DNA from 3 places in the Cellulosilyticum sp. ST5 genome. Region 1 is predicted to be linked to each of the others. Evidence: predicted binding sites of a transcription regulator. Region 1 holds the regulator's gene; each other region holds the start of a gene.
The links. The regulator Rex, encoded in region 1, represses fermentation and respiration genes when NADH is low (regulators of the CRP and FNR family bind a similar motif). The targets are predictions, from matches to a motif close to ATTGTTAANTANTTAACAAT.

Region 2: the regulator Rex is predicted to act here: its motif matches at 1,815-1,834, upstream of QTL86_RS09775 (complex I 24 kDa subunit family protein).
Region 3: the regulator Rex is predicted to act here: its motif matches at 1,720-1,739, upstream of QTL86_RS05335 (complex I 24 kDa subunit family protein).

Annotation. Positions count from the first base shown of each region.
Region 1 covers NZ_CP132338.1:363,347-366,633, reverse strand. The annotation lists gene QTL86_RS01710 (redox-sensing transcriptional repressor Rex) at 1,113-1,796, opposite strand; gene abc-f (ribosomal protection-like ABC-F family protein) at 1,941-3,287, shown strand, end outside.
Region 2 covers NZ_CP132338.1:2,006,068-2,009,354, reverse strand. The annotation lists gene QTL86_RS09785 (SGNH/GDSL hydrolase family protein) at 1-502, opposite strand, end outside; gene QTL86_RS09780 (NrtR DNA-binding winged helix domain-containing protein) at 733-1,656, shown strand; gene QTL86_RS09775 (complex I 24 kDa subunit family protein) at 1,875-2,351, shown strand; gene QTL86_RS09770 (NADH-ubiquinone oxidoreductase-F iron-sulfur binding region domain-containing protein) at 2,353-3,287, shown strand, end outside.
Region 3 covers NZ_CP132338.1:1,075,971-1,079,257, reverse strand. The annotation lists gene QTL86_RS05345 (NADH-ubiquinone oxidoreductase-F iron-sulfur binding region domain-containing protein) at 1-760, opposite strand, end outside; gene QTL86_RS05340 ((2Fe-2S) ferredoxin domain-containing protein) at 778-1,176, opposite strand; gene QTL86_RS05335 (complex I 24 kDa subunit family protein) at 1,188-1,685, opposite strand; gene QTL86_RS05330 (PHP domain-containing protein) at 1,879-2,586, opposite strand; gene QTL86_RS05325 (DRTGG domain-containing protein) at 2,598-2,927, opposite strand; gene QTL86_RS05320 ([Fe-Fe] hydrogenase large subunit C-terminal domain-containing protein) at 2,924-3,287, opposite strand, start outside.

The DNA of each region.
Region 1 (3,287 bases):
TTGCTATACTCATCCAATAATTTATCCCCCTTCTTTACTCTCTTATGCACAAATTCTATTCTTTATAAATACCAATATTTTAATCATTTCTATAATCTCACATAACTGCTTTGTACTTCTAATAATTCATGATACTTTTATTATAACAATTGTATATCCAGTCACCTTCTTACCTAGTAATCTATTCGCTCCTACTATGCCTATCCTAGTTCCACTTTCATATGAACAATAGATATCCTTTTCGTTCTCACTTCTTAAATTCTCTTTTTATTTATTAATATCCTACTTGTTTTCTTCTGTTGAACATCATGAATATAAATAAATATCCATTTCCTACATCCACTTTTTTGTTTTATTAACAATAACTTACCCAACAGTAAACATATAAAAATAGTTATTCCTTTTCTCTTACATATTGTCATTATTTCTCTAAGTTTAATTATCCATATACAGTGCCACAAAGTATTAATAAACCAATTTATTTTATTATAAACACACCCATACAATTTACACAAAAACAACGCGAAATAACCCTCTCCCTCTATAACACTATTCATGCCTATTCTTTTATAGACTTATTGTACTCTTAATAAAATACATATAACAACAAAAAGGGTTCGTCTATTTTCGACATTATCTAAGTTATTCTTTTTATAAAAAGCATCTTTACGCCAGAAAGCTGATGGAAATGAGAGGGATGGCTGTCCTCAAGGGGTGACTTGCGAGTATTTTCAGCAGGCACTTAGCGAATTTTTTTGATGGGTTTTAGGGAGACTGTTTGAGCGCCAGCGAGTTTCGACCGTTCATCAAAAAAATGAGCTTAGTGCCTGCGAAAATACGGAGCGGAACCCCGGAGGGTAGCCATCCCTCTCATTTCTTCCCATTAGCTTCTGATCGCAACTTACTTACAAAAGGAAACGTTCACTTTATCTTTGTTCTCACTTTTTCGCCTTTACTCCCCTGTTACCTAAAGATCTATCTCTTTAAACGCAAAAAAATGCCCATAAGCCTTCTGTTTTCCCAACAAAAGCCTCACAGGCATTTCTTTATTCACTCTTTTATACTGCACCCCACTCAACATCATTCCCAAAGAAATCCATTAAGCCCACATTTTATTCTTCAATTTGCCCTATACTCTCACTCTTATCTTTCTTCTCTCTTTCAACCTCAGCCTCATTAATCTTATAAGCCAAAGTCATTAATGAATGAGAAAGGTGTACATTTTCAACTTGTACTGTATCTGGTACGAATAAATCCACAGGTGAGAAGTTCCATAAGCCTTTTATCCCCCATTTTGCTAAACTCTCAGCTGTCTCTTTTACTCTTGTTTTTGGCATTGTTAAAATAGCAATTTCTACTTCATTTTCTTTTACGAACTGCTCCATTTTGTCAATATCTTGTACTTCTACCCCGTGTATGCTCATACCAATTAGTCTTGGATTAACGTCAAATAAACCGATTAACTTAAAGCCTCTTTTACTAAATGATGTTGAATTAGCAATAGCTTGTCCTAAGTTACCTACGCCTACAATAATCATTTTATAGTTTTGGTGAAGTCCTAATATCTTTCCTATCTCTGTATGCAAGTACTCCACATTGTATCCGTAACCCTGTTGCCCAAAGCCTCCAAAATTGTTAAGGTCTTGACGAATTTGTGATGCGGTCACATTCATCTTCTCACTTAATTCTCTGGAGGAGATTTTGGTTACTCCTTTTTGTAACAATTCTCCCAGATATCTGTAATAACGTGGCAATCTCCGTATTACATTCATAGAAATCTTTCTTTCTTCCGTCACCTTCTCATCTCCTCATATACGCAAACTCATAACCCTAGTATAGCATTTAAGTTTTTTTTTTGTCAATGTAGATTATTGGCCCCTTTTCTTTCAATTTGCGCTTTTATTTGCTAAAATAATAAAAGGCGTTACAAGGAGGATATTATGATTATTTCATGTAGCAATATCAAGAAAACATTTATTGACCGAGAAATCTTAAAAAATATTAGTTTTCATATCGAAGACCATGAGAAAGTAGCTTTAATAGGAAATAATGGTGTAGGTAAAACCACCCTTTTTAAAATTCTAACTAAGGAATTAGAACCAGATGAAGGTACCATTACTTCTACTAAAGACTGCACCATAGGTTACTTAAAACAACATATGGAGTTAGATTCTACAGCTACCGTCTATGAGGAACTCCTACATGTATTTGATGAAGTTATTGCCTTAGAAGAAAAACTTCATGCCATGGAAGCTGAAATCGCTAAGACCGGTTCTTTAGAACTCATTCATAAATATGATGCTGAACGTATGGTATTTGAAAATAGTAAGGGTTATGAATACAAAAGTTTAGTCAAAGGCGTTCTCAAAGGCTTAGGCTTTGATGAAACCATTTATGATAAACCAGTGTCTATTTTATCAGGTGGACAAAAAAACCGTGTCGCTCTAGGTAAGCTCCTACTTCAAGAGCCTAGTTTATTACTCTTAGACGAACCTACCAACCATTTAGACATTGAAGCTATCGAATGGCTAGAAGGCTTTTTACGTAGCTATAAAGGTGCTGTCCTTATTATTTCCCATGACCGTTACTTCTTAGATAAAATCGTCACTAAAGTCGTTCACTTAGAATTTGGACGTAGCTTTGTTTACAACGGTAACTACAGCGACTACATCATCAAAAGTGAAAAAGAATATGAAGTGGCTATGAAACACTTTGAAAAACAGCAAAAGGAAATTGCTCACCAACAAGCGGTTATTGCTAAGCTAAAACAATTTAACAGGGAAAAATCTATTAAACGTGCTCGTAGCCGTGAAAAAGCTTTAGAAAAAGTAGAAGTCATGGATATGCCAATGATTGATAATAAACCTATGCAGCTGGTGCTCACCCCAAGAGTTGTAAGTGGCAATGATGTCTTAAGCATTAGTGAATTAAGTAAAACCTTTGATACCAGCCCGATTTTTAGTCATATGAATATGGAAATCAAAAAAGGGGATAAAGTAGCTCTCGTAGGTCCTAATGGCGTTGGTAAAACCACTGTTTTTCGTATGATTTTAGATCAAATGACTCCTACAACGGGTACCCTAAAATTAGGAAGCAATGTTATTGTAGGCTATTACGATCAAGAACATGCTACCTTAGATACTTCTAACACCATTATGGAAGAAATCCAAGGTACTTTCCCAGAACTTAAAAATGGAGAAATCCGTAATGTACTGGCTGCTTTTCTCTTTACGAATGATGATGTTTTTAAACCCATTAGTAGCTTAAGCGGTGGTGAAAAAGGCCGT
Region 2 (3,287 bases), 1.6 Mb from region 1:
CTCTAGTTAAACTGTCACCAATAGCAAGCAGCCTTACAGGGGTTGTGTTCGAGGTATCTACCAATTCAACAGAAACATTTTGTTCTGCAAGAGTTGTATCATTACTTAGATAAAAGTTTAAATCAAAACGTTTATTTAAAGGATATTCATTTAATGAACCTGTTTTAAAAGACCAAGAGTCTTCTGAAGCTATCCCATAAGATGATACAACGTTTAAATTATAGTTGGAAAATTGAGATAAAAAGGCATTTTTATTAAAAATAGTATAGTTCTCTACAGTTGTATTGGTGCCTTCTAAAATAAAAAGCTCTTTAGGTAAAAGAAGTCCTTCCACATTTAAATTCGTATAATCTAAAATCGTTGTATCGGTTTTAAGGTTTTCACTTGTTAAAGTTTGATTTTCTATGGGATTAAAGGTTGCTCCTAAAGTAATCTGACCTAATAAAGTTGTAGATAATAACAAAACAGCACATTGTGTGACAAGACGTTGTCGTAATTTCATAGTTGATGCGCACCTCCAAGCTATAGTTTAGCGTGAACTAGCTAGTTTTACAATATAGTCAAGTGGAAATGTTATGAAATAGAAATAAAAGAAGCCTATTTGTTATAAAAGTAAAGTTAAAAAGTAATAAATCCATTGATTTTTAGTAAAAAATCTTCTCAATATGATATAATAAGTGATAAAATAAATTGATAGTATAAAATGATACTAAGTAGAAAAGTGGTGAGTGAATGGAACTCCTAAGAGATAAAAATGGATTAACGGAGCAAGAATTTTTACAAAGCTATGATTTAGCTAAATATGAGAAGCCTTCTGTAACTGTAGATATGTTGTTGCTTACAGTAGGAGATAAGGAAAATACTGATATTAGGAAACTGCCAGAAAAAGAACTAAGAGTACTTCTAGTAAAAAGAGGTGAGCATCCTTTTCTAGGAAATTGGGCGCTTCCTGGTGGATTTGTAGGCATGAAAGAAGGCTTAAGGGAAGCTGCTTATCGTAAAATTAAAGATGAAACGAATGTAACGGATATTTATCTAGAACAGCTTTATACCTTAGGGGAAGATCAAGAAGAAGTAGAAAGGGACCCTAGAACCAGAGTTATTTCTACTTCCTATATGGCATTGGTAGACGAATCAAAATTGAAACCAAGTGCACATCGTACAACAGATGAAGTAAGCTGGTTTAGTGTTAAGAAAAAACCTACTTTTAGTGGAAAACAGGGCTATGCCTTTGTAGAAACCTATGAGCTTACTTTAGAATCAGATGGTGGCGCCATAAAGATAGGCTATCAAATTAAAGAAGTATACGAGTCAAAGACGCCTTATCCTGTAAAAACCACTAGATATGAGAAGCTAGATGGTTATGAAGATGGTTTGGCATTTGACCACTATAAATTAATCGACAAAGGTTTAGAACGTCTTAAAAATAAAATTGAATATACACCTTTAGCATTTACACTTTTACCTGAATACTTTACTTTAAGTGAACTTCAAAAGGTATATGAAGTTATTTTGGATAAAAAACTTTTGAAAGCTAACTTTAGAAGAAAAATTGCTCCAATGGTAAAGAAAACAGAAATCATACAAAAAAGAGGACATCGTCCAGCTAATTATTATCAGTTTAATGAAGAATGGCAACATGATTTTATGGGATAATCAAGTGAAAAACAGGCAATAAGTCTATACAATGAAAAAACACTATCTTACAGTATGTTAAATATGCTGAAAGATAGTGTTTTTTATTGTGATAATTCTAAATAATTTGCAAGTCATATTGACAAGATATTAACAAAGTAGTAATCTGAATAATGATTATTGTTAATAAATTAACATAAATTTCAAGTTAGAGCACCAGTTAAAATAAGGAGGCAATTATGGGAGAAGTTATTAAGTGGCATGAACTAGATCAGATACTTGAAAGAAATGGGTTAGAGCCAAGTAGTATTATTAGTATTTTACAAGATATTCAAGAGATTTATCGCTACATACCAGAAGAGGTTTTTCCTTATTTATCAGAAAAATTAGGGATGAGTACTGCCAAAATTTATGGTGTAGCTACTTTTTATGAAAATTTTTCATTAGAACCTAAAGGAAAGTATGTTATTAAGATATGCGATGGTACAGCCTGCCATGTTAGAAAATCAATTCCTATTTTAAATGCCTTAAGAGAAACCTTAAGTTTATCAGAAGAAAAGGTAACGACAGATGATTTATTATTTACAGTAGAAACGGTTTCTTGTTTAGGTGCTTGTGGACTTGCTCCCGTTATGACCATTAATGATAAGGTTTATGGTAGTATGACACCGGAAAAAGCAAAAGCTTTATTATCTGAACTAAGGGAGGAAGACTAAGATGCTAAAAGATAGAGCAGATTTAGTGCAAATGAGGATAGCTTGCAAGGAAGCACTTGAGTTAGAAAAAATAAAAATCTTAGTTTGTTCAGGAACAGGTTGCATTGCAAGTGGCTCTTTAGAGATTTATGAAGAAATGCTAAGGTTAATGAAAGAAGAAGGACTTAATTGTAGTGTGAATTTAGAAGAAGAACCACATGACTCTTCAATTGGTATGAAAAAAAGTGGTTGTCATGGCTTTTGTGAAATGGGACCTCTACTTCGAATAGAGCCATGGGGTTACTTATACATAAAAGTAAAGGTAGAGGATTGTAAAGAGATTATAGAAGAAACGATTAAAAAAGGTCAGTGTATTGAACGTCTTATTTATAAAAAGGATGGTAAGGGCTATAAAACCCAAGCAGAAATTCCTTTTTATAAAAAACAGACAAGGCTTGTTTTAGAGCATTGTGGGCATATTGATGCTACATCTATAAAAGAATATTTAGCTGTAGGGGGCTATGAAGCCTTAGAAAAGGCTTTATTTGATAGGGATGATGAAGGCATCATTCATGAAATTACAGAATCCAATTTACGAGGTAGAGGTGGTGGTGGTTTTCCTGCTGGTAGAAAATGGACACAGGTAAGACGTCAAGTAGAACCTACGAAATATGTTGTATGTAATGGAGATGAAGGAGATCCAGGTGCTTTTATGGATAGAAGTATTATGGAAGGTGACCCTCATCGTATGTTAGAAGGTATGATGATTGCAGCTAAAGCTTGTAAGGCAAGAGAAGGATATATTTATGTGAGGGCAGAATATCCATTGGCTATTAGTCGTTTAAGAAAAGCAATTGATGAGGCCAGGGAGTATGGTTTATTAGGTGAGCATATTTTAGGAACAGACTTTAGCTTTGATATTAAGATTAATAGAGGAGCGGGGGCTTTTGTTTGTGG
Region 3 (3,287 bases), 710 kb from region 1:
TTGCTGAATGAATAGCTGACTCTAAGCGTTTAATAGCTAATGGGTATTCTGCACGAATATACACAAGGCCTTTAGTTGCACCGATTGCATAACCACAAATAGCCATAGCTTCTACAATAGAATTGGGATCTCCTTCTAAAATAGAACGGTCCATAAATGCGCCTGGGTCTCCTTCATCGGCATTACAAACAACATATTTTTGATCTGCTTTATTCTTATAAGCAAACTCCCATTTGAGTCCCGTTGGGAAACCACCGCCCCCACGGCCACGAAGTCCTGAAGCTTTTACTTCATTAATAACTTCTTCTTGTGTCATGGTTAAAACTTTAGCTAAAGCGGCATAACCATCTCTTGCTATGTATTCTTCAATATTATCAGGATCTATAAATCCACAGTTACGCAGTGCAACACGCATTTGTTTCTTATAGAAATCCATATGTTTAGAGTCAGAAACATGTTCTTCTGTTGTAGGATCTTCATAAAGTAAACGTGGTACTTTTCTTCCTTTAACAATGTGCTCTTTAACAATTTCCTCTGCATCTTCTGGTTTTACTTGTACATAAAAGGTGTTGTCTGGAAGTATTTTCACTATTGGACCTTTTTCACAAAATCCAAAACATCCTGTTTTTAACACCTGTACTTCTTCACTCATTCCTACTTCTTCAATATGAGCAATAAGTTGATCCACGATTTCATTTGATTGTGAGGACAGACATCCTGTTCCACCACACACTAAAATATGCATTGTATACTTAGACATTCTAGGGCCTCCTTCCTTTATTCGTCTAGTGATTTATGAGCAACAGGTATGATGCCCTCTATCATTTCCCCACCAATAATATGTTTTTCTAATATTTCTGCTGCACGTGCTTTGTTAACATCACCATAAACAACAGGTTCCTTTCCTGGAATAGTGATTTCTACTGTAGGCTCTGCATAACAATAGCCCATACAACCACTTTGTGTAAGAACAATATTATTAAGCCCACGTGCGCGTACTTCTTCTGAAAAATAATTCATAATATCTCTTGCACCTGCTGCTATTCCGCAGGTTGCCATTGCAACACGGATAACAATCATCTGATCTACGTGATCGCCCTTTTCTCTTAAATCTATTTTATTTTTAACACTATCTCTTAAAGCTTGTAATTCGTCTAAAGACATTATTTTTGGCATAGCTTTCCTCCTTACGCTTCATCATATTCACTTAGGATTTTCTTCACTTCTTCTGCTGAGCCAATACGGCCATATACTTTTTCCCCAATAAGCACAACGGGTGCAAGACCACATGCGCCTACACATCTGAGTGCATCTAATGAGAATCTGCCATCAGCTGTTGTTTGTCCTACTTCAATACCCAATTCTTTTTTGAAAGCATCCAATACTTTATCTGCACCACGTACGTAACAAGCAGTTCCGAGGCAAACAGATATAGGGTATTTTCCTTTTGGTGTCATGGTGAAAAAGGAATAAAAACTTACTACGCCATAGACTTGTGAAACAGGAATATTGAGCTTTTCACCTACAAACATTTGAACTTCTTTAGGTAAATAGCCAAATAAACCTTGTGCCTTATGTAATACTGCAATAAGTGCCCCCTTTTTTTCAGGTAGCTCATTAATGAACTGTTCTAACTCAGCATATAAACTCTGGGTTAGCTTATTATTGCAACTTTCACATGCCATAATATATCCTCCTTATTCCATAGGTTCTATCATTTTTGTTAAAAAAATAACAAAAATGATACAAAATAGGTAATTACTTTATGAAAATACCACAAAGTATAATTAAAGTCAATCAACAAATTCTGAACTTTCAGTAATGTTGTATACTTTCAATGAATTTTATGTCAGTTTTTGTATGTTATTATCATTTTATTTAGTTATTATTATTTAATTGGTGGACCAGATGAATCAATTCATGATTTGAATTTGGTAAAACCCTTCCGTTTTCAGCAATATCTGATAAATAATGTGCATCAGACGATTGAATAATTGTGCATCTATTATACATATTTTCATATTCTTTAAAGGATGCTTTTCGTGAAATCTCCAGTATATTAAAATTTAATTCTTCTGGTACAGCTCCTAAGTTAGATAAAATGCTATAGCTATTTCGGTCAATATGCGCTGGATAAATGACACCATTTTTTCGTCTCACTTCTTTTACTATATCTGATACGGTTATTTGAGTAGCCGTTAAAAGTAACTGTTCTAATTCTCCTACAATATCATCTTCTTCATTTAATATAAGCTGTGGACCAAATAAATCTTTTCGGTTATTAATTTTAGGAAGTCCTTCATTAATCCACCGCCCTATATCCTCTGCTTCTTTTAAATTAGCAAACAAAGCAATTAAATGGAACTCTTCCATGCATTCGATTTCAATGCCCGGTATAACCAATAACCCTTTTTCTCTTCCAACCTTCATAACAGCCTCACAGTTCGCAGTTGTTTGGTGATCTGTAATCGCAATAGCTTGTAAACCTTTAAGTATACTCATATTCACGATATTATTGGGTGTCATGGTTATATCAGCACACGGAGAAACGGCAGTATGAATATGAAAATCATATATCAGTGACATACTGACCTCCTTTACAATAGCTTTGCAATTTGATTGGCTAATGTAAAGCTATTACTTTCTGAGGTAAATACAGGTATTTTTTCTTGGTTTGCTCTTAACTTTACAGCTTCATCAATCTCTACACCCTCTGCCAAAATAATAGCTGATATACCTACCATAACAGCTACTGCTAGCGTATTCATATGTCCTTGTACAGTAATCCATACATCATCTTCTTTCGCATGTGCAATAACAAAACTTAATAAATCCCCTGTATAGCCATCTTTTACTTCACGTGATAAGCCACTTTCTCCTGCTACTAATTTTAAATTTAAAGCTGCTTTGAGTTCTCCTACTGTCATTTGATCTCCTCCTTTTTTCTTTTTCCTTTTTCTGTTGGAACATTTATTTGTGTTAATGCATGCATTTGATTAGATAAATCTTTAATCTTTTCTCTTAGCATAAAGACACATTCTTCAATCTTTGCTTTTTGTTTAATAACATCTTCTGCAAAACATCTACAAGTAGGTGCCCCACAAGCTCCACAATCTATTTGTGGCAAACGGCTATAGAGTTCTTCTATCCCTTCCATCTTTGCAATTGCTTTCTCCATATCACTGTCTAGTGTAAAAACCGGCCTTGGTGTAATACTTTTTTCAAAATAACAAGCTTCTTCTTTCAATGCTTTCCAAACATCTGAGTGTTTTACAATTTGCTCCGTA